2 regions of the Anoxybacillus sp. P3H1B genome follow, and region 1 is predicted to be linked to the other one. Evidence: a T-box and tRNA genes for the amino acid it is inferred to sense, from the RefSeq annotation. Region 1 holds a T-box; the other holds one or more tRNA genes.
What was found. A T-box is a leader RNA that pairs with one kind of tRNA and senses whether it is charged. The one in region 1 lies ahead of ileS (isoleucine--tRNA ligase), so its partner is inferred to be a tRNA-Ile.
Positions count from the first base shown of each region.

Region 1 (16,422 bases):
GATGGGAATCGGTATCGCTAGCGGTGAAAATCGTGCGGCTGAAGCCGCCAAAAAAGCGATCTCAAGTCCGCTTCTTGAAACGTCGATTGACGGAGCGCAAGGAGTGCTTATGAATATTACTGGCGGTACGAACTTAAGTCTATATGAAGTGCAAGAAGCAGCGGATATTGTGGCTTCGGCTTCCGATCAGGAAGTAAACATGATCTTCGGTTCTGTTATTAATGAAAACTTAAAGGATGAAATTGTCGTGACGGTCATTGCCACTGGGTTCAATGAAAGCGAAACACCATCATCTTCTCGTCCGGTTCGCGCTGGTTTTGGCACCGCTCCAAAAGCGACAACGACCGTTAAGCGTGAAAAACGTGAAGAGCCCGTGCAAGACTATGGTTCGCTTCGCTCTTCACAGGTGGAAGATCCGCTTGATATCCCTGCTTTTCTGCGCAATCGCAACCGTCGCCGCTAAAAATGCAAAAGGGTAGGAACGTTCTTTTTCATTCTTGCCCATTCAATTGAAGCAAAAAGAAAATAAGCCAAAATGTAGCTTCACAAAAGAGCATGAACACTGTTTCATGCTCTTTTTGCTTTTCTGTGAACATATGAATATGACTTGGGCATTAGGTGGAAGATCTTAATTTTTTATGACAAAGTAAATAAGGCTTAGACAGGTGTTCATGCCTATATGAAGTTTAATCCTACGGCACTTTCTCGATCTGCTATTCGTTTTCCTTTGACAAAAAATTCACTTTTTCACCATCATAAATTGACAGACTTTCCAGTAAGATGTACTATATACTATTTTCAGATTGATTGTCGTGTTCCTTGTAAAAGGAGGCTAGTTGATTGACCGTTTATTTAGATGTTATTTGGTTATTAAATTTTTGTTTTGACGGATTGCTGCTCTGGTTAACAGCGATTATCCTGAAAAGAAATGCCGTATGGTGGAGGATAGTTGCAGGAGCTTTCATCGGCTCACTTCTTGTGATTTTGATGTTTACACCGCTTTCTTCATATGTACAAACACCGCTTGGCAAGTTATTGTTCTCATTGATCATCGTTTGGATATCATTTGGCTTTAAACGGTTTCGATATTTTTTCGAGAATTTATTTACGTTTTACTTCGCTACTTTTATGGTTGGGGGAGGGATGATTGCTGTTCACTATTTTCTGCAGCATGAGATCCAAGTGACCACAGGGATGCTCTCCACCTACTCGCTTGGAACGGGAGATCCTGTTAGCTGGTTATTTGTATTGGTTGGCTTTCCGCTTTTATGGTTGTTTTCCCATTTGAGGATTGCCGGAATTCGTGAGAAAAAAATACGTTTTGATAGCATTGTGGATGTTGTGCTTATCTTTGATGATGTTTCACTTTCACTGAAGGGGCTTATTGATAGTGGAAATCAATTGTATGATCCCATCACAAAAACGCCTGTGATGATTACCTGTATCCATGAAATGAAAGATGTATTGCCGCCGCTTATCCTTGAGCAATTTAAACGACAAGACGATTTTCAATGGTTAAATGATCCCATGTTTGAAAAATGGTCCAATCGCTTGCGAATCATTCCTTATCGTGTAATTGGAAAAGAGCAGAGATTTTTATTAGCTATTAAGCCAGATGAAATCATGATTCGCTATGAAGCACAATGGATTCGAGTGTCGAAGGGACTGGTTGGTTTAAATGAAGCAAGCTTATCGACGGACGGGGAATATCAATGCATTGTGCATCCGAAAATGATTCAAGCGGGCAAACGGTTAACCGCTTCATAGGGTTGTTACTATATCATACGCATCTTTATCTAAATTAGAAGGGGGATTTTTTATGAAACGATGGAAACTTCGAATTCTGCATTTATGGTATAAGTTGCTGATCAAACTCGGAATCAAGACCGATGAAATTTATTATATTGGAGGAAGTGAAGCGCTACCGCCACCACTCACGAAAGAAGAGGAAGAGGAATTGCTGCAAAAGCTTTCCTTAGGGGATGAAACGGCTCGATCGCTGCTGATTGAAAGAAATCTGCGCTTAGTCGTTTATATTGCGCGAAAATTTGAAAATACAGGAATCAATATTGAAGATTTAATTAGCATTGGGACTATTGGACTCATTAAAGCGGTCAATACATTTAATCCTGAAAAAAAGATTAAGTTAGCCACTTATGCTTCGCGATGCATTGAAAATGAAATCCTCATGTATTTGCGACGCAATAATAAGGTGAGATCAGAGGTATCGTTTGACGAGCCGCTAAACATTGATTGGGATGGAAACGAGCTGTTATTGTCTGACGTACTTGGAACAGAAGAAGATGTGATTACAAAAGATTTAGAAGCAGATGTGGATCGCCATCTTTTATTAAATGCACTCCGTCAGTTAAGTGATCGTGAAAAACAAATTATGGAGCTTCGCTTTGGTCTTTCTGGCGGAGAAGAAAAAACACAAAAAGATGTAGCCGATTTACTTGGCATCTCACAGTCTTACATATCACGTCTCGAAAAGCGAATTATTAAGCGATTGCGCAAGGAATTCAATAAGATGATGTAAAAAATTGCACATGTCCCATTTTTCCTTAATGGGACATGTGCATATTTTTTCTTCCTAAGGAGATACTGAACAATGACAGCATCTCCTGATAGGAGGGAAAGACTTGACAAGAAACAAAGTAGAAATTTGTGGTGTAGATACATCAAAGCTTCCGGTACTAAAAAACGAGGAAATGAGAGAACTGTTTAAAAAGATGCATGAAGGGGACTTAGAGGCAAGAGAGAAGCTTGTGAATGGCAATTTGCGTCTTGTCCTCAGCGTTATTCAGCGTTTTAATAACCGTGGAGAGTTTGTGGACGATTTGTTTCAAGTCGGTTGCATCGGTCTTATGAAATCGATTGATAATTTTGATTTAAGTCAAAATGTGAGATTTTCAACGTATGCGGTTCCGATGATTATTGGGGAAATTCGTCGCTATTTACGCGACAATAATCCGATTCGCGTATCTCGTTCGTTGCGCGACATTGCGTATAAAGCGCTTCAAGTGCGTGAAAAATTAATAGGGGAGACGCTAAAGGAACCGACAGCTGAGGAAATCGCCAATGTCCTTGGGGTTTCTCATGAAGAGGTTGTATTTGCTTTAGATGCGATTCAAGATCCTGTTTCCTTATTTGAACCGATTTATAATGATGGGGGCGACCCTATCTATGTCATGGATCAACTAAGCGATGAAAAAAATCGCGACAGCCAATGGATTGAGGAAATTGCATTAAAAGAAGGGCTGCGCCGTTTAAATGAACGGGAAAAAATGATTATTCGCAAACGGTTTTTCCAAGGAAAAACGCAAATGGAAGTGGCCGAAGAGATCGGTATTTCACAAGCACAAGTATCGAGATTGGAAAAAGCTGCGATTCGTCAAATGAATAAAAATATTCAAGTATAAGGGCTGTTCATTTTAGAACAGCTCTTTTTTTCGGAAAGCTAGGAGCCATCATATCATATATATTAGTGTATGATGTGGCTTCATCATTTATATGGATGGGGAGTTCATGTGAGGGCATGGATTTATACGTTCGTACGGCAAAGACAAAATATTATATTTACTCCCGACCTGCGAAACATTGCCCATTCTCTTTTCTTGATTGAACAGTTCCAATCTTTCAATTACTCGTGGCAGATTCCGTTATTGTCCTTACGGTGCATAAATGCGAACGGATGTGTAAAAGCCAGTCGCCCGATTGTTCGTGAAATCCGATGATCACTTGCTCAAGCTGTTGAGACATCTATTTTTGCATCATGATTCACTGGTTACATGGGGGTTAAGTTGTATTTATATATGATGAAGTTTGTTTTTTCAGGGTTCGTCTTTTTGATGTTAGGAAGTTTGTGGAAAAACCACAAGGAATTTTCGCTGATGGGCAGGAGCAGCATGACCGTTTTTTCACGATCAAAAATATGGATGGTTCGGATCAGCCTGTTTTTACCGAGTTGGCAATCTATAGAGATGATGAAAGCGGGGGACTCATATGATCAAAATTTCTGAGTTTCAAACAAAAGATGTTGTGAATGTCGCAAACGGAAAAAAGTTAGGGAATATCGGTGATATTGATATCAACTTACAGACAGGACAAATTAATGCATTGATTATTTTGGGATCAGGCAAAGTGCTCGGGTTATTCGGCCGCGAGGCGGAAACAGTCATTCCGTGGCAAAATATTGTGAAGATCGGAGCCGACGTTATTTTAGTCCGTTTAAACGAAAGTGAATAAATAAGGTTATCATCTATAAGCAAACTATGATAAAATAGGAAAAAAAGTGATAAAAATCTACAAAGAGGATGACACTCATGCCAGAAATTTTTCATCAAGATGGCGAAGAATTGCTGATGTTGACAGAATGGCAGAACGTGCTGGCGGGTTTTACGACCAAACAAGGAGGATTCAGCCAGCAGCCGTTTACGACCTTCAATCTTGGTTTGCATGTCGGAGATGTTCAGCCTGCTGTTGTACGCAATCGACAAAAGCTGTCAGAGCTTTTGCAAATTCCGCTAGCAAGATGGATATGCTGCGAGCAAACGCATGACTCACATATTGCCAAAATAACAAAGCAGGATGCCGGAAAAGGAGCAGTGGATATGGAAACAGCGCTTGCTCAGACGGACGGGTTGTATACGAACGAAGCGGAGTTATTATTGGCTCTCTGCTTTGCTGACTGTGTTCCACTTTATTTTGCCGCACCGAACTATGGGCTGGTCGGCGTTGCCCATGCGGGATGGAAAGGAACCGTAAAAAATATCGCCGGCAAAATGGTTCGTCTTTGGTGCGAGCGTGAGCATATTCCGCTTCAGGAAATCATGGTAGCGATTGGACCAGCCATCGGTTCCTGCTGTTACATTGTAGATGACCGCGTGTTGAATGCTGCACAAAATGCATTAGGGGAAAAAAGAGATCTTCCTTATCGAGAAGTCAGTCTAGGACAATATGCTCTTGATTTAAAAGAGCTAAATCGGCTATTGCTTATAAAAGAGGGAGTACTTGCTTCCAATATTCAAGTGTCCGATTATTGCACAAGCTGTGCCGAGGATTTATTTTTTTCCCATCGACGTGACAATGGACAAACTGGAAGAATGATGGCATTTATCGTCAGGAAGGAGGAATAGTGCATGGAATCTGTTCGCAACAACGCAGCCATAATCCGCGCTAACATTGAAACAGCATGCAAACGAGTGAATCGTGATCCCGCCTCCATCCGAATCATCGCGGTAACAAAGTATGTGAGCATTGAACGAGCGAAAGAAGCGCTGACAGCTGGCATAACCGATTTAGGAGAAAACCGTGATGATGGTCTGCTGCAAAAGTATGAAGCCATTGGGCAAAAAGCGACTTGGCATTTTATTGGAACATTGCAATCTCGCAAAGTAAAAGCTATTATCGATAAAGTAGACTATATTCATTCACTGGATCGCCTTTCTCTTGCCCGTGAAATTGAGAAGCGGGCCCTTCAGCCGGTCAGATGCTTTGTGCAGGTGAATGTTTCGGGAGAAGCAACAAAGCATGGGCTGTCTAAGGACGAAGTGCTTCCGTTTATCGAACAATTGCGCAGCTTTTCGAACATCGAGGTTGTTGGATTGATGACAATGGCTCCGTACACGGATGATGAGCCGTTTTTGCGTCAATGCTTTCGGCAATTGAAGCTGTTGCAACAGCGTGTACAAGCATTGGGGATTCCAAACGCTCCGTGCACAGAACTGTCAATGGGAATGTCCAATGATTACATGATTGCAATTGAAGAAGGAGCGACATTTATTCGTTTGGGAACATCGCTTGTTGGAAAGGAACAATAAGGAGGTGCAGAGAGATGGGTTTACTAAAGAAATTTAAAGACTATTTTTTAGAAGAAGATTATGAGGAATATGAAGAAGAATATGAGGAAGAGGAGGAGCTAAATCCTCAACCTGCCGGGAAAGGAACGGCGAAGCAAAATATCGTCAGCCTACAAAGCGTGCAAAAATCATCCAAGGTTGTGTTGATTGAACCAAGAGCTTATGCTGAGGCGCAGGAAATTGCTGATCATTTAAAAAACCGTCGCGCTGTTGTGGTTAATTTGCAGCGAATTCAGCATGACCAAGCGAAGCGAATTGTTGATTTTTTAAGTGGTACCGTTTATGCGATCGGCGGAGACATTCAGCAGGTGGGAACGAGAATTTTTTTATGCACCCCTGACAATGTAGATGTAACCGGCTCAATCTCTGCTGTTTCTGAAGATGAAACATCGATGAAAAGGTGGTAGTTTATGTATAGCTTGCTTTGGTTTTTAACAACGCTCATCGATATCTATTCGTACGCATTAATTGTGTACATTTTAATGTCGTGGTTTCCAAATGCTCGCGATACAAAGATCGGCCGGCTTTTAGCGACGATTTGCGAGCCATATTTAGAACCGTTTCGCCGCATTATTCCACCTATTGGAATGATTGATATCTCGCCTATTGCTGCGTTTTTAGTGTTAAATTTTGCAACGAGAGGCTTGCATGCTCTGTTTAATATGCTACATTTAGTGTAGGGAATCCATCATAAGGGTTCCCTTCTTTATGAGAAGGTGTCAGGATGATGAATTTATATCAGCATTTCCGCAAAGAAGAGCATCATTTTATCGATCAAGTGCTGGAATGGAAAGAGTTTGTCAAAAATCACTATTGTCCAAAGCTAACCGATTTTCTTGATCCGCGCGAACAAGAAATCGTTCGGATGGTGATTGGAAGCGATGAAGATGTGAAGCTGTCTTTTTTTGGAGGAGCGCCATTTACTGAAAGAAAAAGAGGCCTTTTATATCCCCCATACTTTCAGCCGGGGGAGGAGGATTTTGCGCTTACTCTATTTTCTATAGGCTATCCGAGCAAGTTTGTATCGCTGGAGCATCGGCAAGTGCTTGGATCCCTGATGTCTCTTGGATTAAAGCGAGGGAAATTCGGCGATATTTTAATGAAAAACGGCGATCTTCAATTTATTGCCGCATCGGAAATCGCTGACTATGTTCTCCTTCATTTGCATATGATCGGGGGCACGAAAATTTCTCTTAAGGAAAAACCATTCACCCAAATCATTGCTTTAGAAGAACAGTGGAAGGAAGCATCTATAACGGCTTCATCGCTGCGGCTCGATGCTGTATTAGCGCAGGCCTTTGGTGTATCCAGACAAAAAATTCAATCGCTCATTGAAAACGGTCTTGTAAAGGTGAATTGGAAAACAGTGGATCAAGCGCATTGGGAATGCAGGGAAGGCGATGTTTTGTCTGCCCGTGGATTCGGACGTCTTAAAATGATTGCAATCGATGGAAAAACAAAAAAAGAACGATGGCGCATTCAAGTGGGAATGCAAAAATAATGAAGCAATTGCAGGAAATCGCCGAAATGTGTCGAAAATGAAATATAACCTGTGGTGCTAGTTGGACATTACATGCAACGATGATCGATATCACTCGATCGCTCAACATTTGTTCCTGTGTGAGCAGGCGATGATCCGCTTTCGACGGTCGGCGCGATCACGCCAAGCGCAACCGAGGCAAGGAACCAACTTGCCTTCTGGTCGTGAGATTTAATAGGTACCGTTCGTTCATCTAGTATACATCACATCATAAGTGAATCGATTTGATCTAGCACTGCGAGTAAATATAAGGAATTATGCAGACGGAGGTGGCATTCGTGCCTTTAACGCCATTAGATATTCATAATAAAGAATTCAGCAAAGGATTCCGCGGGTATGATGAAAACGAAGTAAACGAGTTTTTAGATCAAGTCATTAAAGACTATGAAATGATTATTCGCGAAAAAAAACAGCTCGAGGAAAAGGTATCTGAATTAACGGAAAAGCTTAATTACTTTACAAATATTGAAGAAACGCTTAATAAATCTATTTTGATTGCCCAGGAAACGGCGGAAGAAGTGAAGCGAAATGCGCAAAAAGAGGCTAAGCTTATCATCAAAGAAGCCGAAAAAAACGCTGATCGCATCATTAGCGAAGCGCTTGCAAAATCGCGGAAGATTGCACAGGAGATCGAAGAGCTTAAACGTCAATCCAAAGTGTTCCGTACGCGCTTTCGCATGCTCGTGGAAGCCCAGCTTGAAATGTTGAACAACGGAGATTGGGACCATTTAATGGAGTATGAGGTCAAGGAAATTGAAGTGGAAGAACATGAAAAATTGAGCCAATCTTGACGGATTTTGTCCTTTTCGCATATAATCAAAATAACTATTGATCATGTGTATCTATAAAGAGGATCAAATGTGCTTTTTAACGGATTTCCGAAAGAAGTCTCCCTCCTCAAGGAACGTGAAGGACATAGCCCCTTGAGTAGGCGGGAGATGAATTTTGGTGGGCGTCAGCCAAAACGCATGATAGAATAAATGTATATCATGTTCTTTGTGAACGGGATATGAGGGGGCATGGAGAAAATCGCATACGAAAACCAAGCAAAGCCTTCCATGCGTAAAATATCCAAGGCACGAAAGAACCCCGACTAGGGTTGGAACGACCCGAAGTAACGCTCAGGAAGACGAAAGGTTCTTTTGTCGTAGAACTGAGAAGCTCCCACTTCAAGCGTTAGCTAAGTGGTGAGTAGTTTACCAGCTGTGCAGCTGAATGAAGGCGTATGAATGGATGACCATTCAAGTATAAGATACAATATTGTGATCAACGATGAAAGGGACAGTAGCTCTTTCATATGCTTATTGTAGCGAGCTGGGGACGGTGGAAGCCCGGCATAAGCGAAAGAGTGAAGATCACCCTGGAGTTCCCACGCTGAATTGGTGAGTAAGCGATGGCGCGTCATTCCCGTTACGAATGTAAAGAGGGCTATCATACATAGCCAATAAGGGTGGTACCGCGAGGCCGTTCTCGTCCCTTTTGGGAGAGAGCGGCTTTTTATATTTGATGATGATGAAGATGGAGGAATGTGGAGATGGACTATAAAGATACATTATTGATGCCGCAAACAAATTTTCCAATGCGTGGAAATCTCCCGCGGCGCGAACCGCAAATGCAAACAAAATGGGAAGAGATGGATATCTATCGAAAAGTTCAGGAGCGCACGAAAGGACGTCCGCTATTTGTGCTGCATGATGGCCCTCCATATGCAAATGGTGATATCCATATGGGGCATGCGCTCAATAAAATTCTCAAAGATTTTATCGTTCGCTATAAATCAATGAGCGGTTACTGTGCTCCATATGTTCCTGGTTGGGATACACATGGGTTGCCAATTGAAACAGCCTTGACAAAAAATAAAGGTGTCAACCGCAAGACAATGAGTGTTGCGGACTTCCGTAAACTTTGTGAAGAGTATGCTTATGAACAAATTGACAGTCAGCGTCAGCAATTTAAGCGTCTCGGGGTTCGCGGTGATTGGAACAATCCATATGTCACATTAAAGCCGGAATATGAAGCTCAGCAAATCAAAGTATTTGGCGAGATGGCGAAAAAAGGGCTCATTTATAAAGGCCTAAAGCCTGTATACTGGTCTCCATCCAGCGAATCAGCATTAGCTGAAGCAGAGATTGAATATAAAGATAAACGCTCTCCATCTATTTATGTGGCTTTCCCTGTTAAAGATGGAAAAGGCGTTCTTGAAGGTGACGAGAAAATTATCATTTGGACAACGACCCCTTGGACGATTCCTGCTAACTTAGGAATTGCCGTCCATCCGAACTTAGAATATAGCGTTGTTCGAGTCAATGATGAAAAATATGTAGTTGCTTCTGCTCTCCTCCCTTCGGTCAAAAAAGAAATTGGCTGGGAGGAAGCGGAGGTGATCAAAACACTGAAAGGAAACGAGCTTGAGTACGTCGTAGCGAAGCATCCGTTTTATGAACGTAATTCACTCGTCGTTTGCGGTGAACATGTTACAACCGATGCAGGAACAGGATGCGTCCATACAGCGCCGGGACATGGGGAGGATGATTTCCTCATCGGACAAAAATATCATCTCGGCGTGCTTTGTCCGGTTGATGAACGAGGCTATATGACAGAGGAAGCCCCGGGATTTGCAGGATTGTTCTACGATGATGCCAACAAAGCTGTGACAGAAAAGTTAAAAGAAGCGGGTGCATTATTAAAACTGCAGTTTATTACGCACTCATACCCACACGATTGGAGAACAAAGCAACCGACCATTTTCCGGGCAACAGCACAATGGTTTGCTTCCATTGATCAAATTCGCGATGAATTACTAAAAGCTGTTCAAGAGACTAAATGGATCCCTGCTTGGGGAGAAACGCGTTTATATAACATGGTTCGTGACCGAGGCGACTGGTGTATCTCGCGACAACGCGCATGGGGAGTACCGATCCCGGTCTTTTATGCAGAGGACGGTGAGCCAATCATCACGGATGAAACGATTGAACACGTATCCAACCTATTTAGACAATATGGTTCAAACATCTGGTTTGAGAGAGAAGCAAAAGATTTGCTTCCAGAAGGCTTTACTCATCCATCAAGCCCGAATGGCATTTTTACAAAAGAGACAGACATTATGGATGTGTGGTTTGATTCAGGCTCATCACATCAAGCTGTTTTAGAGGAACGTGATGATCTGCAGCGCCCAGCGGACCTTTATCTGGAAGGATCTGACCAATATCGCGGCTGGTTTAACTCTTCGCTTTCCACAGCTGTTGCTGTGACGGGAAAAGCACCATATAAAGCCGTATTAAGCCATGGCTTTGTGCTTGACGGGGAAGGACGCAAGATGAGTAAGTCACTTGGAAATGTCGTCGTTCCAGCGAAGGTCATGGAACAATTAGGAGCCGATATCCTACGGCTTTGGGTTGCTTCGGTTGATTATCAGGCAGATGTGCGTATTTCTGATAACATTTTAAAACAAGTAGCGGAAGTATATCGAAAAATTCGCAATACATTCCGTTTCTTGCTTGGCAACTTATTTGATTTTGATCCGCAAATTCATGCGGTCCCATTGGCAAAGCTGCGCGAAGTGGACCGCTATATGCTGGTGAAATTAAATCAATTAATCCAAAAGGTAAAGCATTCATATGAAAGATATGAATTTGCTACCATTTATCACGATATCAATAATTTCTGTACAGTAGATTTGAGTGCGTTCTATCTCGATTTTTCAAAAGATGTTCTTTATATTGAAACAGCTGATCATCAAGAACGCCGCTCTATTCAAACGGTTCTGTATGAGACGCTCGTCGCCTTAACGAAGCTTATGGCTCCAATTTTACCGCATACAGCCGATGAGGTATGGGGGCATATTCCGAATCGAAAAGAAAAGGAAGAGAGCGTCCAGCTTGTTGATATGCCGGAAGTGCAAGAGCTGGAAGGAGCCGATCAGCTGCTAAAAAAATGGGATGAGTTTATGAGTGTGCGCGATGATGTTCTAAAAGCATTAGAGATCGCACGAAATGAAAAAGTGATTGGTAAGTCATTGACAGCTAGCTTAATGGTTTATCCAACTCCGGAAACAAAGCAGCTGCTTGATTCCATCGCGGAAAGCTTGAAGCAGTTATTTATCGTTTCTGGATTTACGGTGGCAGGAGATTATGCCGAAGCGCCAGCAGAAGCACAAAAATTTGCGAGCATGGCGATTGTCGTCCAACAGGCAAAAGGAGACACTTGCGAGCGCTGCTGGGTTGTCACACCAGAAGTCGGCCAAGATAAAGAGCATCCGACTTTATGCCCACGCTGCGCGCAAATTGTTAAAGAATATAGCCAAGCATAAGAGGTCACGTTACAGCAAAAAGGCTGCCGTCACAGGCAGCCTTTTTTAGCTGATGCGCCGTTCGCGAAGCCTTTCGCTGTTGAACGACGTATATATAAGGGATTCATAATTCCGGCATTGACTCCATTTGCGAATGATCGAGATTAAACGAAAAGATGAAACATGTCGCCTATTCAAAAGCCGATTCGATTTTATGACGGTTGTCCGCCTGTCATATTGGTTCATTGGATCGGGGGTTTTGATATATTTATTGATATGGTTACCCGGGATTACATTGCGAAAATGGAAAGAGCGAAAGGTTCGCTCAATTGTATATAAGAGAAGAGCAATGTGTGCGAGGCCCGGCAGGTTTTGGACATATGCAAAAGCGTCTAAACATGCATTGTCTATTATTCGTCGGTTATGCTACAATTCATAAAGTACATATGTCAAGTTGTGGAGGGAGTTGCGTGTTTTATTATTTGATCGCCCTGATTGTCATTATCATTGACCAGTTTACAAAGTGGCTCGTGGCTACACGCATGCAAATAGGAGAAAGCATTTCAGTGATTCCGAATGTGCTTTATATTACGTCCCATCGAAATCGTGGCGCGGCGTGGGGAATTTTACAAGGTCAATTTTGGCTATTTTATTTAATTACGATCATTGTTGTGATCGGGTTAGTGTTCTATATTCGGCGTCTGCCGCGCGAAGAGCGTCTGTTTGGTGTCGCTCTTGGCTTTATGCTCGGCGGAGCGATCGGCAATTTTATTGACCGATTAGTTCGCAAGGAGGTTGTGGATTTTATTCATACATATATTTTTACTTATAATTTCCCGATTTTTAACATTGCGGATTCCGCCTTATGCATCGGGGTAGCCCTTGTCTTTTTACAAACCTTTATTGGCGGAGCGAAGAAAAAGGAGAATCAGTAATGGATGTAATACAGTTTCAGATTGAGGAAGCGTATGACCGCGAACGAATTGATAAAGTCATTGCTGCTTTAAATGGCGAATGGTCTCGCTCACAGGTTCAGCAATGGATCAAAGATGGACTTGTGACCGTCAACGGAACGGAAATAAAAGCGAATTATAAATGTTCTGTCGGGGATGAAGTAGCGGTGGAACTTCCAGAGCCAGAACCACTGGATGTAGAGCCGGAAGAGATGTCATTAGACATTTATTATGAGGATGCCGATGTTTTGGTTGTAAACAAACCGAGAGGAATGGTTGTCCATCCAGCACCAGGTCATATGAGGGGGACGCTGGTTAACGGTTTGCTTGCCCATTGCAAGGATTTATCAGGCATTAACGGCATACTTCGTCCTGGAATTGTTCATCGGATTGATAAAGACACATCTGGTTTGCTTATGGTAGCAAAAAATGATATGGCGCATGAAGCGCTGGTCAATCAGCTTGTTCATAAAACCGTCACGCGTAAATATAAAGCTATCGTTCACGGAGTCATTCCTCATGATTACGGTACGGTCGATGCTCCGATTGGCCGCGATCAACATGATCGTCAAAGCATGGCTGTTGTGGAGAATGGAAAGGAAGCTGTGACGCATTTTCGTGTTCTAGAGAGATTTTCTAATTTTACGTTTATTGAATGTCAACTAGAAACGGGAAGAACGCATCAGATTCGCGTTCATATGAAATATATTGGTTATCCGCTTGCCGGAGATCCAAAATATGGACCTAAAAAAACACTACCGATCAATGGACAGGCACTGCATGCAGGTGTACTTGGATTTACTCATCCACGGACAGGAGAGTATTTAGAATTCGAAGCACCGCTTCCGCATGAATTTGTCGAGGTTTTGGACATGCTTAGAAATAATCGTTGACAAAAGCTTTATCCGCTTTTACAATAAAGCTAAGTGAATAGTAGTCCTTTAAAATCAGTCCCGTGAGGCTGAGAAGGAGCCGGATCTAAATACAGCAAATGTGGTTGTTTTCTGCCCTCTCACCGATCGGTGGGAGGGTTTTTTGCGGAGGTGAAAAAAATGCAAAAGGCAGTAGTGATGGATGAACAGGCGATTCGCCGGGCCCTGACGCGCATTGCTCACGAGATTATTGAGCGAAATAAAGGAATTGAAAACTGTGTGCTTGTCGGCATTAAAACGCGCGGCATTTACTTAGCCAAGCGGCTGGCGGAGCGAATTGAACAGATCGAAGGCGCGGCGATGCCTGTCGGAGAGCTTGATATTACGCTATATCGCGATGATTTAACGGTAAAAACAGGCGATAAGGAACCGCTTGTAAAAGGATCTAATATTTCGTTTGATGTGACAAACCAAAAGGTTGTACTTGTAGATGACGTCTTATTTACGGGGCGGACGGTGCGTGCGGCCATGGATGCCATCATTGATTTTGGGCGTCCGGCGCAAATCCAGCTGGCTGTGCTGATTGACCGCGGTCACCGTGAACTGCCGATCCGCGCGGATTTTGTTGGCAAAAATGTACCGACCTCGAGTTCAGAAATTATTGTAGTAGAATTAAAAGAAGTGGATCAAGTGGATCAAGTCACCATTCATGAGAACGTGTAACCGCCCTTTTAAAGGCAGTCCTGAGAGACTGACAAAGGGGGTCAAATTGGTCTGCCGATTTTTTAGGCAACGATTGCACCCTCTTTGCATCATCTGGGCAAAGAGGGGTTTTTTTATGACTCAATCATAGTCGGAAGGAGATTGAAAAAACAATGAATAAGCCTGTATTGGGAATTAAAGATAGACCTTCGCCAGTTCAATGGTTGACGCTTAGTCTTCAACATCTGTTTGCCATGTTTGGCGCGACCATTTTAGTGCCTTATCTTGTCGGTTTAAGCCCTTCAATGGCTCTCATTTCCAGCGGTCTCGGAACACTCGCGTTTTTAATGATTACAAAATGGCAAGTTCCGGCCTATCTCGGTTCCTCCTTTGCCTTTATCTCACCGATTATTGCAGCAAAAGCGGCAGGAGGTCCTGGAGCAGCCATGGTTGGCAGCTTCTTAGCCGGTGCTGTCTATGGAATTGTCGCTTTAGTCATTAAAAGAGCCGGCTATCGTTGGATTATGAAATTATTGCCTCCGATTGTTGTCGGTCCTGTGATTATTGTCATCGGCCTCGGCCTTGCGAATACAGCCGTTGGCATGGCAATGAACGGTCCAGATGGAAAATATAATCTCACTTATTTTTCTGTAGCGCTTGTGACGCTTGCGGCAACCATTATCTGTTCCGTCTATTTGCGCGGTTTGCTTAGTTTAGTGCCAATTCTTATCGGGATTGTGGTTGGATATGTGTATTCTCTAGCAGTAGGAGTGGTGGATTTGTCTCCGATTGCTAAAGCTAAATGGCTTGAAATGCCAGATTTCTTGATTCCTTTTGTTGATTATCCTGTGCATGTAACGGGAAAGATTATTTTGCTGATGGTTCCGGTAGCGCTTGTCACATTGTCTGAACATATTGGCCATCAACTTGTATTAAGTAAAGTTGTTGGACAAGATTACATTAAAAAGCCTGGATTGCATCGCTCGATTTTGGGCGATGGAACAGCGACGATGATTTCTGCCTTAATTGGCGGACCGCCAAAAACGACATATGGAGAAAATATTGGTGTGCTTGCCATCACACGAGTGTATAGCGTGTATGTGCTGGCTGGCGCAGCGGCGTTCGCTATTATCTTTGGATTTATCGGAAAGGTGACCGCTTTAATCAGTACGATCCCAACCCCGGTTATGGGCGGAGTTTCGATCCTGCTGTTTGGAATTATCGCATCGTCCGGGTTGCGCATGCTCGTCGATAGCAAAATTGACTTTGGAGATAAACGAAACTTAGTGATTTCCTCTGTCATCTTGGTGATTGGCATTGGCGGAGCCATCTTAAAAGTGTCTGAGAATTTCCAGATTCAAGGAATGGCATTAGCGGCTATCAGCGGTGTTATTTTGAACTTGCTTTTGCCTGGACGCCCAGAAATAAATGAAAATATGTTTGAACTTGAAGAAAATAAAGATCATGTCGCGTAGTGCCGCCTTTTAATTAAGTCCTGTGAGACTTAAAAGGGTGTTGCTGTTCGCGCAAAAAAGAAATGAAAGTCATCATATGGCTTTCTTTCTGCACACCTTTTTGCGCCCAAAACTGTAGCACCCTGTCGAGTAAGGCAGGGTGCTTTTTTATAAAACAGGAGGGAATAAAATGAGCCATTTGCTTACCTTATCGGAATTGTCGCTCGATGATATACAAAATCTGCTTCATGAAGCAGAAAGGTTTCGACAGGGAGCCAGTTTTGCCAGTTCAAAACCGTTTTTTGTGGCGAACTTGTTTTTTGAACCGAGCACAAGAACAAAATGTAGCTTTGAAGTAGCAGAAAGAAGACTAGGACTCCATGTCGTACCATTCGATGCAGAAATGTCAAGCGTTCAAAAAGGAGAGACATTATATGACACGATCCATACGCTGGAGTCGATTGGCGTGCAGACGGTCGTCATTCGCCATCCAGAGGACCGCTATTTTGAAACACTCCGCCATTCGATTCACATTCCAATCATCAATGCAGGGGATGGATGTGGCCATCACCCGACCCAATCATTGTTAGATTTGATGACCATCCAGCAAGAATTTGGAACGTTTCAAGGGATCACCGTTGCGATTGTCGGGGATATTCGCCATAGCCGAGTCGCTCGCTCGAATGCTGAAATATTGACAAGACTGGGTGCGACTGTCCTTTTTTCAAGTCCGGAGGAATGGAAGGATGAAC
Region 1 covers NZ_LPUG01000011.1:215,343-231,764, forward strand. Annotated here, with positions in the region: gene ftsZ (cell division protein FtsZ) at 1-463, shown strand, start outside; gene spoIIGA (sigma-E processing peptidase SpoIIGA) at 841-1,767, shown strand; gene sigE (RNA polymerase sporulation sigma factor SigE) at 1,820-2,539, shown strand; gene sigG (RNA polymerase sporulation sigma factor SigG) at 2,643-3,422, shown strand; gene AT864_RS05235 (YlmC/YmxH family sporulation protein) at 4,006-4,248, shown strand; gene pgeF (peptidoglycan editing factor PgeF) at 4,326-5,138, shown strand; gene AT864_RS05245 (YggS family pyridoxal phosphate-dependent enzyme) at 5,142-5,822, shown strand; gene AT864_RS05250 (cell division protein SepF) at 5,837-6,268, shown strand; gene AT864_RS05255 (YggT family protein) at 6,272-6,541, shown strand; gene AT864_RS05260 (RNA-binding protein) at 6,589-7,362, shown strand; gene AT864_RS05265 (DivIVA domain-containing protein) at 7,680-8,192, shown strand; T-box leader at 8,665-8,882, shown strand; gene ileS (isoleucine--tRNA ligase) at 8,936-11,710, shown strand; gene lspA (signal peptidase II) at 12,160-12,624, shown strand; gene AT864_RS05280 (RluA family pseudouridine synthase) at 12,624-13,535, shown strand; gene pyrR (bifunctional pyr operon transcriptional regulator/uracil phosphoribosyltransferase PyrR) at 13,695-14,237, shown strand; gene AT864_RS05290 (solute carrier family 23 protein) at 14,390-15,691, shown strand; gene AT864_RS05295 (aspartate carbamoyltransferase catalytic subunit) at 15,861-16,422, shown strand, end outside.

Region 2 (16,422 bases), on a different contig from region 1:
AATCGATCGAGGACTTAACCAATACGAAAAAGGGAGCAAGCTCGCTTGCATCCATAAGGCGTTCAAGCTTCTGACGGACAAGTCAGGAGACTGGGACAGAAGAAGCGGAAACGACCGTAGGATGCAGCTTGCGGAACTAGACAATACGAAAAGTGGAAGCGAGCGCTTAGCGCCGGAAGGAAAATATTCTTCCGACGAGACATGCTTGCATGTCGATGGAGGGAGATGATTTTCCACGAGGCGCTGCGAGCTGGAATTAGACAATACGAAAAGTGGAGCTAGACACCAAGAAAAGCACCGCCTATCCTTTCTTCCATGATCTGTTATCTGGTTTTGAAAGAACTAAAAAAGTTTTCAAAAATTCTTGACATGAGCGGAATGCTCATTATAATAATACTTGTCTGTTTGAAATAATAAGCCTAGTGATGATGGCGGAGAGGTCACACCCGTTCCCATCCCGAACACGGAAGTTAAGCTCTCCAGCGCCGATGGTAGTTGGGGCTAACGCCCCTGCAAGAGTAGGACGTTGCTAGGCTTTATATTAAACATATTCCGCAATCGCTCAGCGACGAGCATTTCCTCTCTGAGCAAACAGCGAGTTGCCTCGACGCATTGTGCTTCTTCGAATGTCTTGAAGAGGAAGAGGCAGTAGAAAAATACGAATAATGATTCGTTAGTTTTTGTGTTTATCCACTATTCCGCAATAGCTCAGCGGTAGAGCAACCGGCTGTTAACCGGTAGGTCGTAGGTTCGAATCCTACTTGCGGAGCCATTTTGGAGAGCTGTCCGAGTGGTCGAAGGAGCACGATTGGAAATCGTGTAGACGTTAACAGCGTCTCAAGGGTTCGAATCCCTTGCTCTCCGCCACTATTTCATGTAATGGCCCGTTGGTCAAGTGGTTAAGACACCGCCCTTTCACGGCGGTAACACGGGTTCGAATCCCGTACGGGTCACTTTTAGGAGGATTAGCTCAGCTGGGAGAGCACTTGCCTTACAAGCAAGGGGTCGGCGGTTCGATCCCGTCATCCTCCACCATACATACTATTGATTGAAAAAAATATAATTTTGTCATCGCGGGGTGGAGCAGCCTGGTAGCTCGTCGGGCTCATAACCCGAAGGTCGCAGGTTCAAATCCTGCCCCCGCAACCAAATAAAACGGTTGGTCCCGTAGTGTAGTGGTTAACATGCCTGCCTGTCACGCAGGAGATCGCGGGTTCGAGTCCCGTCGGGACCGCCATAAAATATGTATGGCTCGGTAGCTCAGTCGGTAGAGCAAAGGACTGAAAATCCTTGTGTCGGCGGTTCGATTCCGTCCCGAGCCACCATTTATTTTATCCAACGCATCTTATGAATGCCGGCTTAGCTCAATTGGTAGAGACGAGCGGAGCATCGGTGAAATGACTGCGAGTTGCCTCGACGCATTGGACATCTTGAAATGTCTTGAAGAGGAAGAGGCACAGAACATGTGCTTTTATGGTTAGTTCTATAGATAAAGCCGGCTTAGCTCAATTGGTAGAGCAACTGACTTGTAATCAGTAGGTTGCGGGTTCAAGTCCTGCAGCCGGCATCGATTTATTAAAGTAATGGCGGCTATGGCGAAGTGGTTAACGCACCAGATTGTGGCTCTGGCATTCGTGGGTTCGATTCCCACTAGTCGCCCCATACATATTATCCCAAGACATTTGTGATAAAAGATTTGATAATTGCGCGGATGTAGTTTAATGGTAAAACCTCAGCCACGAGCGATACATCATTGAATAGGCGACGAGTTGCCTCGACGCACAAAGCATCTTAGAATGAACTGGTAGAGGAAGAGGCATGGTATATCGGGATACTAGAAATTTGTAATAAAAAATTTGATAATTATGCGGGTGTAGTTTAGTGGTAAAACCTCAGCCTTCCAAGCTGATGTCGTGGGTTCGATTCCCATCACCCGCTTGTATACGGGCCTATAGCTCAGCTGGTTAGAGCGCACGCCTGATAAGCGTGAGGTCGGTGGTTCAAGTCCACTTAGGCCCATCTTTCTTTTTGTAAAGCGTTTCTTTGCATAAAGTTTGGTGACATGTGTTGCCCATCTATAGGTGTTCTGTGAATTTCTTCTATAACATTGGTCAGTTAGCTTTTGTTTTCATCTACTATTCCGCAATCGCTCAGCGACGAGCATTTCCTCTCTGAGCAAACAGCGAGTTGCCTCGACGCACTGTGCTTCTTCGAATGTCTTGAAGAGGAAGAGGCAGTAGAAAAATATGAATAATGATTCGTTAGTTTTTGTGTTTATCCACTATTCCGCAATAGCTCAGCGGTAGAGCAACCGGCTGTTAACCGGTAGGTCGTAGGTTCGAATCCTACTTGCGGAGCCATTGGAGAAGTACCCAAGTGGCTGAAGGGGACGGTTTGCTAAACCGTTAGGTCGCGTTTTTGCGGCGCGCGGGTTCAAATCCCGCCTTCTCCGCCACTGCTGAATGCAAGGCCCGTTGGTCAAGTGGTTAAGACACCGCCCTTTCACGGCGGTAACACGGGTTCGAATCCCGTACGGGTCATAAGTAAAAAGCACTGTGCTAAAGCATAGTGTTTTTTACTTTATATAAAATCATTTAAAGATAAAACGAGTGTCATCTTCAAAACACACGGGAGAAGAGATGATGCTCGATCACCGACCGTGGAAAAACGGTATAACTCTATTATGTTAACATAATAAGTTACATCATACGCCTCAAAAATATTCGTTCCTCCAATTATTTAGAAAGAAAAATTTATAAAAAAACTTGATCTATATAATATTGTGCATTTCTGTTTTTGATTATTCCGAATTTTTAACTTGACAAAATGTCAAATGTAAATAAATAATAAATACAAAGAAAGGCCGACCATAAAAACAGAAAGGTCGGCATAATTTTTCTACTCATGTTCATATTCCCTAAACTCAAAATGATTCGTTAGGGCTACTCGGCTTTTTTGGTGCTTTGTTTTTTTGGCGAAGAAATTTTTCTCCGTACTCTCCATGATCATGAAAGTAAGCATGTTCAATTTGAATCGTGGAATGTTTAATTCTATATTTCCTTTCCAGCATTTCATTAATGGCTAAAATAACACAGAATGGCTGAATGTGTTCATTGATAAATACGTGAGCAGTTAAGGAATAATGGTCGGAAGAAATCGCCCAAATGTGCATGTCATGTACATCTTCTACCCCTTTAATACCGCTAATGTCAGAGCGTATTTGCTCAAGATCAAACTGCGATGGAACAGAATCCATAAGAATAAAGTACGATTCGCGGATGATTTTTGCTCCTCCTGTAAAAATAATTCCTCCTATAATCATACTAATCAATGGATCTATTAAGGCAAATTCCGTGAAATAGATGATAATAGCTGAAGCGATAACTCCGATTGAACTCAAAAGATCGCCGATAAAATGCCATAAAGCGCTTTTCACATTTAAATTTTCCTCTTCTTTTGTGCTTCTGCTAAGGACGATTGTTAAGATAAGATTAACGATCAGCCCAATTGTAGCAATTGTAAGCATCAGCTGAAAATGAACAGGCTCAGGATGAATGAACCGTCGAATTCCTTCGATAAAGATGCCAATAGCGATCATTGCAAGTGCCAATCCGTTTAAAAAGGAAGCAATAATCTCAAATCGCAAATATCCAAACGTAAATGTTTTATTGGGCTGCCGCGATGCGAGATACAGAGCAACCATACTCAAAATGAGCGCCAGCACATCTGAGGCCATATGAGCTGAATCAGAAAGAAGTGCAAGCGAATTAGATAAAACTCCGCCAATGACTTCAACAAGGGCAAAAAACAGCGTTAGGGAAAGGGTAATCCATAATGTTCGTTTTGATTTGTTTTGTTCTTTGACATGAGGCAGGTGATGATAGTCAGAGTAACTCATAATACACCTCTTTTTTAGAATAATTATCATTAGATATTTATTATAAATTATATGCCGTAAACAAGCAATTTGCAAATCATAGCTTTGTACCATTTTTGAAAGCTTCTTATCTTAATCTTTTGTTCATAATATAGCCGCTTGTTCTCCGAGAGTGGCAAATGCCTTATTGTGTCCATCCTATAAGAGAAAGGGCATATAGCTGGAAATTGCGCGAGATAAGGGAATGTTTATCAGTCAATCATAATAAATATAGCTTGAAGATTGAGCAAAGCGACTCTAGAAAAGAATATGACGAATGTGTGCACAGAGGTTTGTAGCCTATCTTTCATCACATAAACGCGTGGCAAAGCAACAAATTGTTCGCGAATCTAATGGTTTAGCCTGAAAAATAATATTGTTTGGACATCCAATGATTGAACAAGCAAAAGCAGGGGAAAAAGAGAATCCCTTCATCCTCTTTTTGTATGAAATTTCCTGGTGAGAATTGTCATAAAATATAAACACATTTTATCAAGGAATTTATAAATCAATGTCGAATCTAATTAAATAAATACTAATGGATAAGCCAATAAGTGAAGCAGTGTATGGCGTTGGACAATGGAAAAAAGAAGATGTTGGTTCAGAAGAAAAAACAAACTGCTTCATCTTTCATTTAACATGGAGCAATTAGGATCGTAATGAAATATTGGCAAAATAAAAAAATTATAGTGAAAGGATGAGATGCTCGTTGATAGCAACAAATCCCACAGATTTTGAGGTTCATTTGTTTCATGAAGGAAGCTTATATAAAAGCTATAAAATGTTTGGCGCTCATATCGTAAGAAATGAAGGGGTGGTTGGAACAAGATTTAGTGTATGGGCTCCTCATGCGCGTGCTGTGCGACTTGTAGGGAGCTTTAACAACTGGAACGGGAAAGATCACCCACTTACCAAAATAAACGATCAAGGCGTATGGACCATATTTATCCCTGAAAATTTAGAGGGACACTTATATAAATATGAAATTTTTACGGAAAATGAGCAAGTACTCCTTAAAGCGGATCCATATGCATTTTATTCCGAACTTCGTCCTCGTACGGCCTCTATTGTATATTCATTAGATGGATATCATTGGAATGATAAAGCGTGGCAGCGAAAGAAACGCCGCAAACCAGCTTACGATCAACCGTTATTCATTTATGAAGTTCATTTAGGTTCATGGAAAAAGAAGGAAGATAGAAGCTTTTACTCCTATCAAGAGCTAGCAGAAGAACTAATCCCTTATGTAGTGCAAAATGGGTTTACTCACATTGAACTGCTTCCCTTAATTGAGCATCCGCTCGATCGCTCATGGGGATATCAAGGAACAGGATATTATTCCGCTACAAGCCGCTATGGAACTCCACATGATTTCATGTTTTTTATTGATCAGTGCCATCAAGCTGGAATAGGAGTGATTTTAGACTGGGTCCCTGGTCATTTTTGTAAAGATGCACATGGCCTATACATGTTTGATGGAGCCCCAACATATGAATATGTCAATATACAGGATCGTGAGAATCCGGTGTGGGGAACAGCCAATTTTGATCTAGGGAAGCCTGAGGTTCGAAGCTTTCTCATCTCGAATGCATTATTTTGGATGGAGTATTTCCATATTGACGGCTTTCGCGTTGATGCAGTAGCTAATATGCTTTATTGGCCCAACAGTCATGTCCTTCATAAAAACCCCTACGCCGTGGAATTTTTGCAGAAACTAAATGAAGCTGTCTTTTCCTATGATCCTTCATTGTTAATGATTGCTGAAGATTCTACAGATTGGCCGAAGGTGACTGCGCCGACTTATGAAGGAGGCTTAGGGTTTAATTATAAATGGAATATGGGCTGGATGAACGACATTCTGACCTATATGGAGGCGGCTCCCGAACATCGTAAATATCTGCATCATAAAGTTACTTTTTCTTTGCTATACGCATACTCAGAAAATTTTATTTTGCCATTTTCACATGATGAGGTAGTGCACGGAAAAAAATCATTATTAAATAAAATGCCTGGCGAATATGAGCAGAAATTTGCGCAACTGCGATTATTATATGGGTATTTAGCTACTCATCCAGGAAAAAAATTATTGTTTATGGGAGGGGAATTCGGTCAATTTGATGAATGGAAGGATTTGGATCAACTTGATTGGATGTTATTTGATTTTGAGATGCATAGAAAAATGAGTGTGTATGTGAAAGACTTAATAAAGTTTTACAAACGTCATAAGCCTCTTTATGAGCTGGATCATTCGCCAGAAGGGTTCGAATGGATTGATGTGCATAACGCTGAACAGAGCATCTTTTCGTTTGTTCGAAAAAGCAATAAAGAGAATGATATATTAGTTGTCGTTTGTAACTTTACTGGAACGGCATACCATGATTACAAGGTAGGCGTTCCGCTGCTTGCCACGTATAAGGAAGCTTTTAACAGCGACGCTTCCCTATATGGAGGATGTGGTTATATTAATAAAAAACCGATGACTGCTCTAGAAGAGCCGTTTCATGGAAAACCATACCACATCGAAATGACTATCCCACCTTTTGGAATTTCTGTGTTGCGCCCAATGAAAAAACGAGGGGAGAGAAGTGTAGATGGTGAAGAAAAGATGCGTCGCCATGTTGTTGGCCGGCGGACAAGGTAGTCGATTAAATTCATTGACCAAACAGCTAGCCAAACCAGCCGTTCCGTTTGGAGGAAAATATCGAATCATTGATTTTACGCTAAGCAACTGCTCCAATTCCGGTATTGATACGGTAGGAATATTGACTCAATATCAGCCGCTTCTTCTACACTCATATATTGGTATTGGCAGCGCTTGGGATTTAGATCGAAGAAATGGAGGAGTGACCGTTTTACCCCCGTATTCTGAATCATCTGGGGTAAAATGGTATGAAGGAACAGCGCACGCCATTTATCAAAACATGAACTATATTGAGCAGTATGATCCGGAATATGTGTTGATTCTTTCAGGTGACCACATTTATAAGATGAATTACGCCAAAATGCTGGATTATCATATCGCCAAAAATGCGGATGTGACGATTTCTGTTATTGAAGTGCCTTGGGCCGAAGCGAGCCGATTTGGTATCATGAACACAGACAAAGAAATGCGGATTGTAGAGTTTGAAGAAAAACCGTCTGCCCCAAAAAACAACCTCGCTTCTATGGGAATTTATATTTTTAATTGGAGTGTTTTAAAGGAATACTTGCAAATCGACAATGAAAATCCGAGTTCAAGTCATGACTTTGGCAAAGATGTGATTCCGCTATTATTGAAAGAAAAGAAACGGCTTATGGCTTATCCATTTAAAGGATATTGGAAGGATGTCGGAACAGTGAAAAGCCTGTGGGAGGCAAATATGGATTTATTAGATCCAGAATGTGAATTAAATTTGTTTGATCAATCATGGAAGATCTATTCCGTTAATCCAAATCAACCTCCTCAGTATATCTCTCCAGATGCAATAGTGATTAACTCGCTGGTGAATGAAGGATGCATTATTGAGGGAACCATTGACCATTCCGTTGTTTTTCAGGGAGTTTATGTTCAAAAGGGAGCGATTGTGAGAGACTGTGTCATTATGCCGGATGTAGTGATTGGTGAAAATGCCTATATTGAAAGAGCCATTGTACCGTCAGAGCTTGAGATCCCGCCGGGAATGGTCATTCGCCCGTCTGCATTTGATGATGAGATTTTTCTTGTTACACAAGAATGGTTGCAGGCACAGAGCTCAGAAATCGTTGAGAAAGGATGAACAGCGATGAATAAAACGATGTTAGGGGTAATAGATGACACAAGGTATATGGAGTCGCTATATGAGCTGACGCTGCATCGTTCCATTGCAGCAATTCCATTTGCAGGAAGATACCGCTTAATAGATTTTGTCCTATCAAACATGGTGAACTCAGGTATGCAAAGCATCGCTATTTTCCCAAAGTATCACTATCGATCATTGATGGATCATTTAGGTTCAGGGAAAAATTGGGATTTGAGTCGAAAACGAGATGGGCTCTTTTTCTTTCCTTCCTCAGATTTAAATATTCCGGCGCATCATTTAGGGGCTTTCCAACATTTTGAACAGCATATTGACTACTTTTTACGCAGCAAACAAAAGTATGCGCTCATTTGCAATAGCTATACCGTTTGCAATATTGACTATGAGGCTGTGTTAAAGCGTCATATCGATAATCAGTGCGATATTACAGAAATACGTCATCAAGGCCGTTCGCTTGGAATGTTCGTGCTAGAAACCTCTCTCCTTCTGGATTTAATTGCGAACCGAATTCATACAGGCTACAATAGCATCATCGATGTTGTCCACGATCATCTTCATCAATTGAAAATATGTGATTATGAGCATTATGGATATGTGGCTGTCATTGACTCTATCGAAAGCTATTTTCGTCATAGCTTAGAGCTGCTTAATCCAACCATTTGGAATCAGCTATTTGTTAAATCGCGTCCTATTTATACAAAAGTGAAGGATGCGCCGCCTACTAAATATACAGAAAATGCTGTTGTCAAAAATTCAATAGTGGCTAATGGATGCATGATCGAAGGACATGTTGAAAACAGCATTATTTTTCGAGCAGTAAAAATAGAAAAGGGGACGGTTGTTAAAAACAGTATTATTATGCAGAAAAGCCATATTGGTGAACAATGCGAGCTGAATTCTGTTATTGTGGATAAAGATGTGAAGGTTGAAAATGGCGTTAAGATCGTAGGTTCGGAGCAGCATCCATTTGTTGTTCGTAAAGGAACTGTACAAGGAGAGTTGATGAATCAGTGAAAATTTTGTTTGTTGTGTCAGAATGCGTACCCTTTGTGAAGTCGGGCGGTTTGGCAGATGTAGCTGGCGCGTTGCCGAAAGAACTCAAACGATTAGGCACAGATATCCGTGTGATGCTTCCTAAATATGGAATGATTTCGGAAGAATTTAAAAAGCAAATGAAAAAGGTCGCGGAGCTGGTTGTTCGAGTCGGCTGGCGCCGTCAATATTGCGGAGTTGAAATGCTGGAATACGAAGGAGTTGTCTATTATTTTATCGACAACGAATACTATTTTAAACGTGATAGTTTATATGGCCATTATGACGACGGAGAACGATTTTCCTATTTCTGTCGAGCTGTTTTAGATGCACTTCCTGCTATTTCCTTCCAGCCGCAAATTATTCATTGCCATGATTGGCATACAGGGATGATTCCATTTTTATTACGGGAAGAGTATAAAAACAATTCGTTTTATGGACATATCCGCACGGTATTTACGATTCATAATTTACAGTTTCAAGGGATTTTCCCTCGCGGCATTTTAGAGGATTTGCTTAATTTGAGCAGTGAGCGCTATTTTACGATTGATTATTTAGAGTTTTATGGGAACGTCAGCTTTATGAAAGCAGCTCTTGTGTCTGCAAATATGATTACGACTGTTAGTCCCACCTACAAAGAAGAAATTCAAACGGAATATTACGGAGAAAAGCTCGATGGGCTTCTGAGAGCTCGCCGACGCGATCTTTTCGGCATATTAAACGGAATTGATGATGAAATATATAATCCAAAAAAAGACCAGCACATTGCGATTCCATATGATCAGTTCACGATTGCGCGCAAAGAAATTAATAAGCAAGCGCTCAGGCAAAAATTCGGTTTGCGCAGCGAAGAAGATACGCCGATTATCGCCATGGTGACCCGTCTAACGAAGCAAAAAGGACTTGATTTAGTGAAATGTGTATTTCATGAAATCATTGCGGAAAATGTCCAGTTTATTGTTCTGGGAACGGGAGATCGGGAGTTCGAACATTTCTTTCATGAAATGGCGATGACATATCCTCATCAAGTAAAAGTATATATTGGATTTAACGAAGAGCTGGCTCATCAAATCTATGCAGGCACCGATTTATTTTTAATGCCATCCCAGTTTGAGCCGTGCGGCTTGGCGCAATTAATTGCATTGCGATATGGCGCGATTCCAATTGTGCGAGAAACAGGCGGATTAAACGATACTGTCCAATCGTTTAATGAGTTTACGGGTGAAGGCAATGGATTTAGTTTTAAAAATTTTAATGCGCATGATATGCTGTATACCATTCGTCGAGCGCTTGAATTTTATAAGCAAAAAGAAATATGGGAAAAGCTTGTGAAAGAAGCGATGAGCCGAGATTACAGCTGGGCGCAGTCGGCGTTTAAGTATAATCAGCTTTATGACGAATTAATGGCTGGGAGTGGAAGTCATGTTCTCTAACAAAGAAGAGTTTAAAATGGTTTTTTTAAGAAGACTTGAGATGATGTATGGAAAGCGGTTTGAGGAATCGACCGTGCGCGATCAATATCATACGTTAGGGAATATGGTTCGCGAATATATAAGCCAGGATTGGATTCGGACAAATGAGCGGAGTCGCGCGAAAAGCAGCAAGCAGGTGTATTATCTATCCATTGAATTTCTGCTTGGCCGTCTTTTGGGAAGTAACTTATTAAATCTTGGAATCCGTGATGTAGTCGAAAAAGGATTAAAAGAGCTGGGCATTGATTTAGAAGAAATTGAGGAAAGCGAGGCGGATGCGGGACTAGGGAATGGCGGTCTTGGCCGCCTTGCCGCTTGTTTTTTGGATTCTCTTGCTTCGTTAAATTTGCCCGGACATGGCTGTGGAATACGATATAAGCATGGGCTGTTTGATCAAAAAATTGTCGATGGCTATCAAGTGGAGCTTCCAGAGCAATGGTTGAGACATGGGAATGTTTGGGAGGTGAGAAAGGAAGATTTAGCAATTGAAGTGAACTTCTGGGGAAAGGTAGAGGTATCAAATGAAGGAGGAAGGCTGGTATTCCGTCATACAGATAGCGAAAAAGTAACAGCTGTTCCCTACGATATGCCTGTGATTGGCTATGGAACCAAAACGGTTAATACTCTTCGCCTTTGGAGCGCCGAACCTTCTAAAACCTTTCCTAAACATAAAAGTATCATGCAGTATAAGCGGGAAACGGAAGCTATTTCAGAATTTCTATATCCAGATGATACGCACGATGAGGGGAAAATTTTACGTCTTAAACAGCAATATTTTCTTGTAGCGGCGAGTGTCGGAAGCATTGTTCGCGCTCATCGTCGTCAGTACGGGAATTTATCTAACTTGCATAAGCATGTAGCCATTCATGTGAATGATACGCATCCAGTTTTAGCGATTCCAGAGTTAATGAGGGTGTTGTTGGACGAAGAAGGAATGAGCTGGGAAGATGCATGGGAGATTACGACGAACACAGTGTCTTATACGAATCACACAACATTATCAGAAGCGTTAGAGAAATGGCCCATTCATATTTTTCAGCCATTGCTTCCACGCATTTACATGATTGTCGAAGAAATTAATGAGCGCTTTTGTCGTGGTTTATGGAATAAGTATCCAGGTGAATGGAAACGAATTGAGGATATGGCGATTATTGCTCATGGACTTGTTAAAATGGCCCACTTAGCAGTGGTCGGAAGTTATCGTGTAAACGGAGTGGCAAAGCTTCATTCGGAAATCTTAAAAAAACGTGAAATGAAGCAATTTTATGAAGTATTTCCGCAAAAATTTAATAATAAAACCAATGGCATTACGCATCGCCGCTGGTTGCTAAAAGCAAATCCGCAGCTTGCTTCGTTAATTACGGAAGCGATTGGAGCACGGTGGATTCAGCGGCCGGAAACGCTGCTCGATTTAACGTCCTATGCATCAGACCGCTCTTTTCAAAGAGCATTGGCTAAAGTAAAGCAGCAGCGAAAGGCGATTTTAGCTAAACGCATTTACGAGCAAACTGGCATCGCCGTTGACGAGTCTTCGATTTTTGATGTGCAGGTTAAACGGCTTCATGCTTATAAACGCCAGCTTTTGAACGTTTTGCACATTATGTACCTTTACAATCGATTGAAAGAGGATTCGAGCTTTTCGATTTATCCTCGTACCTTTATTTTCGGGGCAAAGGCTTCGCCAGGCTATTATTATGCGAAGCGAATTATTAAGCTGATTAATTCTCTTGCGGAAAAAGTAAATCATGATCCCCAAACAAATGAACAGCTGAAAGTGATTTTTTTAGAGAACTATCGCGTATCTTTAGCAGAGGATATTTTTCCGGCAGCCGATATTAGCGAGCAGATTTCCACAGCTAGCAAGGAAGCTTCGGGAACAGGGAATATGAAATTTATGATGAACGGTGCCATTACCATTGGCACGATGGATGGAGCCAATATTGAAATTTTTGAGGAAGTAGGCAAGGAGAATATTTTCATCTTCGGATTAACGGCTGAGGAAGTTTTGAATTATTATCAGAATGGTGGTTATCGTTCTCATGAGTATTATCACCATGATCGAAGAATCAAGCAAGTCGTTGATCAGTTAGTCAATGGATTTTTTCCAGACGCGCACGATCATTTTGAACCGATTTACGATTCGCTTTTAATGCAAAATGATGAATATTTTGTGCTGCGCGATTTTGCTGATTATGCCGAAACGCAAGAAAAAATCTCCGAAGTGTACCAGGATAGGGAAAAATGGATGGAAATGAGCGCGATCAATATTGCTCATTCGGGCCATTTCTCAAGCGACCGAACCATTCAAGAATATGCAAATGAAATATGGGACATTCATCCTCTTATCTAATGAACAAGAAGAACACAGTGCCATCTGTGTTCTCTAGGTTGTCGACAACGTCCATCTTGATTATGTCTACAATCATTTGACGCATCATCCGTTCAACTACATCAGTCGGGATTGAAAATAAACGCTTGGTAAACAAGGAATAGAGCCAATGACGCAGGATGAAGTATGGAGGGCACAGAACCATCTGTGCCCTCTTTTATACATAAGAGATTAATCGTCTCCATTGAGCAAATCTCCAATGCCTCCAAGAATGCTTCCCTCGCCTACAGATCGGCCACCTGAGCTTGGAGCGGAAGCGATAATGCGATCAGCGAGACGGCTGAACGGCAGCGATTGCACCCAAACGCTTCCCGGACCGCTTAACGTAGCAAAAAATAACCCCTCTCCGCCGAAAAAGGCTGTTTTGATTTTGCCGACATACTCGATATCGTAGTTCACTTCTTTTGTCATAGCGACTAAGCAACCCGTATCGATTCGCAGTTTTTCCCCAGGCTGAAGCTCACGCTTGTAAATGGTTCCCCCAGCATGCAAAAAGGCAAGTCCATCTCCTTCCAGCTTTTGCATGATAAACCCTTCACCGCCAAAGAAGCCGGTACCGAGCTTTCGCTGAAAGTCGATGCCGACGGAGACTCCTTTAGCAGCGCAAAGGAACGAATCCTTTTGACAAATGATTTTACCGCCTAGCTCGCTTAAATCAACAGGGATAATCTTTCCGGGATAAGGAGCGGCAAAGGCGACGCGTCTTTTATCTGTTCCGTTATTCGTAAAGACGGTCATGAACAAACTTTCTCCGGTCAAGAGACGTTTTCCGGCACCAACAAGCTTGCTAAGAAATCCTTTGCCGGTGCTTGCTCCATCACCAAAAATCGTTTCCATTTCAATTCCATCTTCCATCATCATCATGCCGCCTGCCTCAGCAATAACACTTTCTTGTGGATCTAATTCGATTTCTACGAACTGCATGTCATCTCCATGCAGGGTGTAGTCAATGTCGTGTGCATTCATTTTTTTCACCTCTAAATGACTTTTTATGATGAATCTATTCTTTATACGGAAGGAAATCCCTTTTAGTTTCACTAACAAACCAATGTTTTTTCTATCAATATAACTTAAAAATCGAACCAATCCTTGACGAAATGTTGCTAGTCGGAGGCGAGCGGGCGGCTTGCCTTCGTTAGGGGGAGGCGTTGCAAAATCCCACATGTTAAGGTGTTTTTTATATCGGTTAGGATGTTTGAAAATGCTGCTTTTCTGTTTTGCTTTAGGATGATGGAGAGCTGAGTGTGCGAATAAAAAGGCCAGTGCTGCTTATAACAGGATGCAGATCCATGGCCTTTTTCATCTTAAGATCTTTTTGGTTTAGTTTCGTCTAGCGTATAAGGCTCCTTTTCATATGCTGGTAAATCGCCGATATTTGACATGATCTGTTCTTCATCTAATACACGTTCAAAGCTTTGATGTTTCTGCGTAGGGTAAACGGCCATCTGCTGACCATATAAATCAACAGCAGCAAAGTTTTCGAAATCCTCGACATATCCTACGTTTTCTGTTGCTTCTGCGTATGCTTCGTTATAATGGTCCACATCCTGCCAAAGATCGGATGGTGTATCGGATGTTCCGTATTGTGCTACATCTTGCCAGGCATCTTCGGCATCATACGCTACAACATCGCGATGATCAAAATCAAATTTTCCAAATGGGGGCATCAGCACGCCTTCTTCAAGAGGACGCTGGTGTGAAACGGATTGATCTGCACTATGCTCCTTGCAAAATGTAGTCGTTGGCAATGCCTCCAGACGTTCATATGGAATCGGCTTTCCGCATGTTTCACAAATGCCATAGGTTCCGTCATCGATAGCCGCCAACGCATGATGAATGTCAGCTAATTCTCTTTCAGCATGCTCATTAAGTGACAAATCTTTTTCTCGCTCATACAATTCTGTTGCCTCATCAGCTGGATGATTGTCGTAGCTTGCTAACTCGCCGACTGAATCGTGGGCATGGCTTCTTTCCAAGCCGAAATGATCATTATGATGAAGGCGATTCTCTAGCTCTTGTTTTGCCTTTAGAAGCTGTGCCTGTAAGGCAGATATTTGTTGATTGGTTAACATTAGGAAATACCCCTTCCTCAAAATTCGCTTTTATGATGTAGTATGAACGAAAAATAAAAAAAAACACGGTTATGCAACCGTGTTATAGCCAGTGACCGATGAGCAGCCCAATCGCCAACAAAAAGCCAAACTGTGTATTGGCTTGTGCCGTCGCTTTCATCGCAGGCATCATTTCAATCGGTTTGGTTTTTCCAATGAATCCTTTTGTAGCTGCCACAGCTTTCGGCACGCTTAGGAAAACAAGCAGCGTCCAAGGAGAAACGACATGTAAAGCTATTAATCCAATCATCCAAGCGAAGGAGACGATAAACATCCCTCCTAATAGACGGATCGCGTTGGTTCTGCCGATTAAAATTGCAAGGGTTTTCCGTCCGTGCTGCTGATCCCCGTCAAGGTCGCGAATATTGTTAGCAAGCAAAATGGCCCCAACTAAAATGGCAATTGGAATAGAAACAACAATTGGAACGAATGTAATGGTTCCTGTTTGAATGAAAAAGGAAATTAAAATGATGATAAGTCCCATAAAAAATCCTGCCGCAAGCTCTCCGAATGGAGTATAAGCAATCGGAATCGGTCCGCCTGTGTAAAAATATCCTGCTGCTACACAAATCGTGCCGACGACAGCAATCCACCAGCTGCTGTTCATACAAATATATACACCAATTAGAATAGAGATTGCGATGAAGGAAAACGCTAACAACAATACGGTTTTAGGTGCAATTCCTTCCCGAACAATGGCTCCGCCAATACCAACAGACTCGGAGGAATCTAAGCCGCGCTTGTAATCATAATACTCATTAAACATATTGGTCGCTGCTTGAATTAATAATGAAGCAATAAGCATAGCCAAAAATAATGTAAGATGAACAGCTGTTTCCCGAAAAGCTAAAGCAGTTCCAATCGAAACAGGCACGAAAGCAGCCGTCAAAGTATGGGGACGTGTCAGGTTCCACCATACACGCCAGCTTCGATTGTATTTCAACGAAGGTGTTGGTTGATGTTTAGGTAATGGTGATTGCATAAATCATACCCCTCATATTAGGATAAAATCAAAGCATAGCTCAAAAAATATTCAAAATAAGTGTAGGTAAACCCTTCACAGGTGTCAACCCCTTAGGAATAGATAAATTATTTCCTGTTATATATAATGGGAAGTGATAATAACTTTTCAGGAATCTAGTTTCATCAAAAAGTTTAGTAATAACAAGAAAGCGGGATGGCAGTGGCGACTTTATATCAGCATCAAATTCGAAAAAAACTAGAGATGATAACAAAATCCGCGTGTCAGCCGTTTGTAAGCTGGAGCGGAATCGTACCGTCTATTGCCCCAGTTTATTTGTTTAAGCTGGGAGAAACGAGCTCGTTTTCTGAGCGTTTTTATTGGTCTGATCGTTCAAACGAGGTTGTTTACGCTGGGATAGGCTGTACATATGTCATCGATGAGGAGGGAGATGGCCCGCGTTTTTCCATCATTGAAGAAAAATGGAACGATTTTTTAAATATGACAGAAGTGCATGGTGAGGAAGAGAAAGCAACCCCTGTTTTATTTGGAGGCTTTTCATTTGATCCTTTAAAAAAGAAAACAGATAAATGGACGCATTTTTCAAATGCAAAATTTATTGTTCCGACGGTTCTATTATCTCTAAAAAAAGACTGTGCAATGATTACGATTACGATTCCTTCAAAAAATAACCAGAGCATGCTTGAAGAAATTGATCGCCTGCTTGGGTTGTTATATACCAAATCATTCCATCCAACTTCCTCT
Region 2 covers NZ_LPUG01000024.1:98-16,519, forward strand. Annotated here, with positions in the region: partial or broken rRNA gene AT864_RS14100 (23S ribosomal RNA) at 1-22, shown strand, start outside; rRNA gene rrf (5S ribosomal RNA) at 419-535, shown strand; tRNA gene AT864_RS14110 (tRNA-Asn) at 698-772, shown strand; tRNA gene AT864_RS14115 (tRNA-Ser) at 777-867, shown strand; tRNA gene AT864_RS14120 (tRNA-Glu) at 882-953, shown strand; tRNA gene AT864_RS14125 (tRNA-Val) at 960-1,035, shown strand; tRNA gene AT864_RS14130 (tRNA-Met) at 1,073-1,149, shown strand; tRNA gene AT864_RS14135 (tRNA-Asp) at 1,162-1,237, shown strand; tRNA gene AT864_RS14140 (tRNA-Phe) at 1,250-1,325, shown strand; tRNA gene AT864_RS14145 (tRNA-Thr) at 1,495-1,567, shown strand; tRNA gene AT864_RS14150 (tRNA-His) at 1,587-1,662, shown strand; tRNA gene AT864_RS14155 (tRNA-Gly) at 1,868-1,938, shown strand; tRNA gene AT864_RS14160 (tRNA-Ile) at 1,946-2,019, shown strand; tRNA gene AT864_RS14165 (tRNA-Asn) at 2,286-2,360, shown strand; tRNA gene AT864_RS14170 (tRNA-Ser) at 2,363-2,455, shown strand; tRNA gene AT864_RS14175 (tRNA-Glu) at 2,469-2,540, shown strand; gene AT864_RS14180 (cation diffusion facilitator family transporter) at 2,924-3,898, opposite strand; gene glgB (1,4-alpha-glucan branching enzyme) at 4,614-6,557, shown strand; gene AT864_RS14190 (glucose-1-phosphate adenylyltransferase) at 6,508-7,671, shown strand; gene AT864_RS14195 (sugar phosphate nucleotidyltransferase) at 7,678-8,706, shown strand; gene glgA (glycogen synthase GlgA) at 8,703-10,157, shown strand; gene AT864_RS14205 (glycogen/starch/alpha-glucan phosphorylase) at 10,147-12,546, shown strand; gene AT864_RS14215 (TIGR00266 family protein) at 12,757-13,551, opposite strand; gene AT864_RS14220 (yteA family sporulation protein) at 13,890-14,657, opposite strand; gene AT864_RS14225 (1,4-dihydroxy-2-naphthoate polyprenyltransferase) at 14,740-15,678, opposite strand; gene AT864_RS14230 (isochorismate synthase MenF) at 15,880-16,422, shown strand, end outside.
Region 2: it has a tRNA-Ile gene. The T-box ahead of ileS (isoleucine--tRNA ligase) is inferred to sense a tRNA for this amino acid. The anticodon was not compared.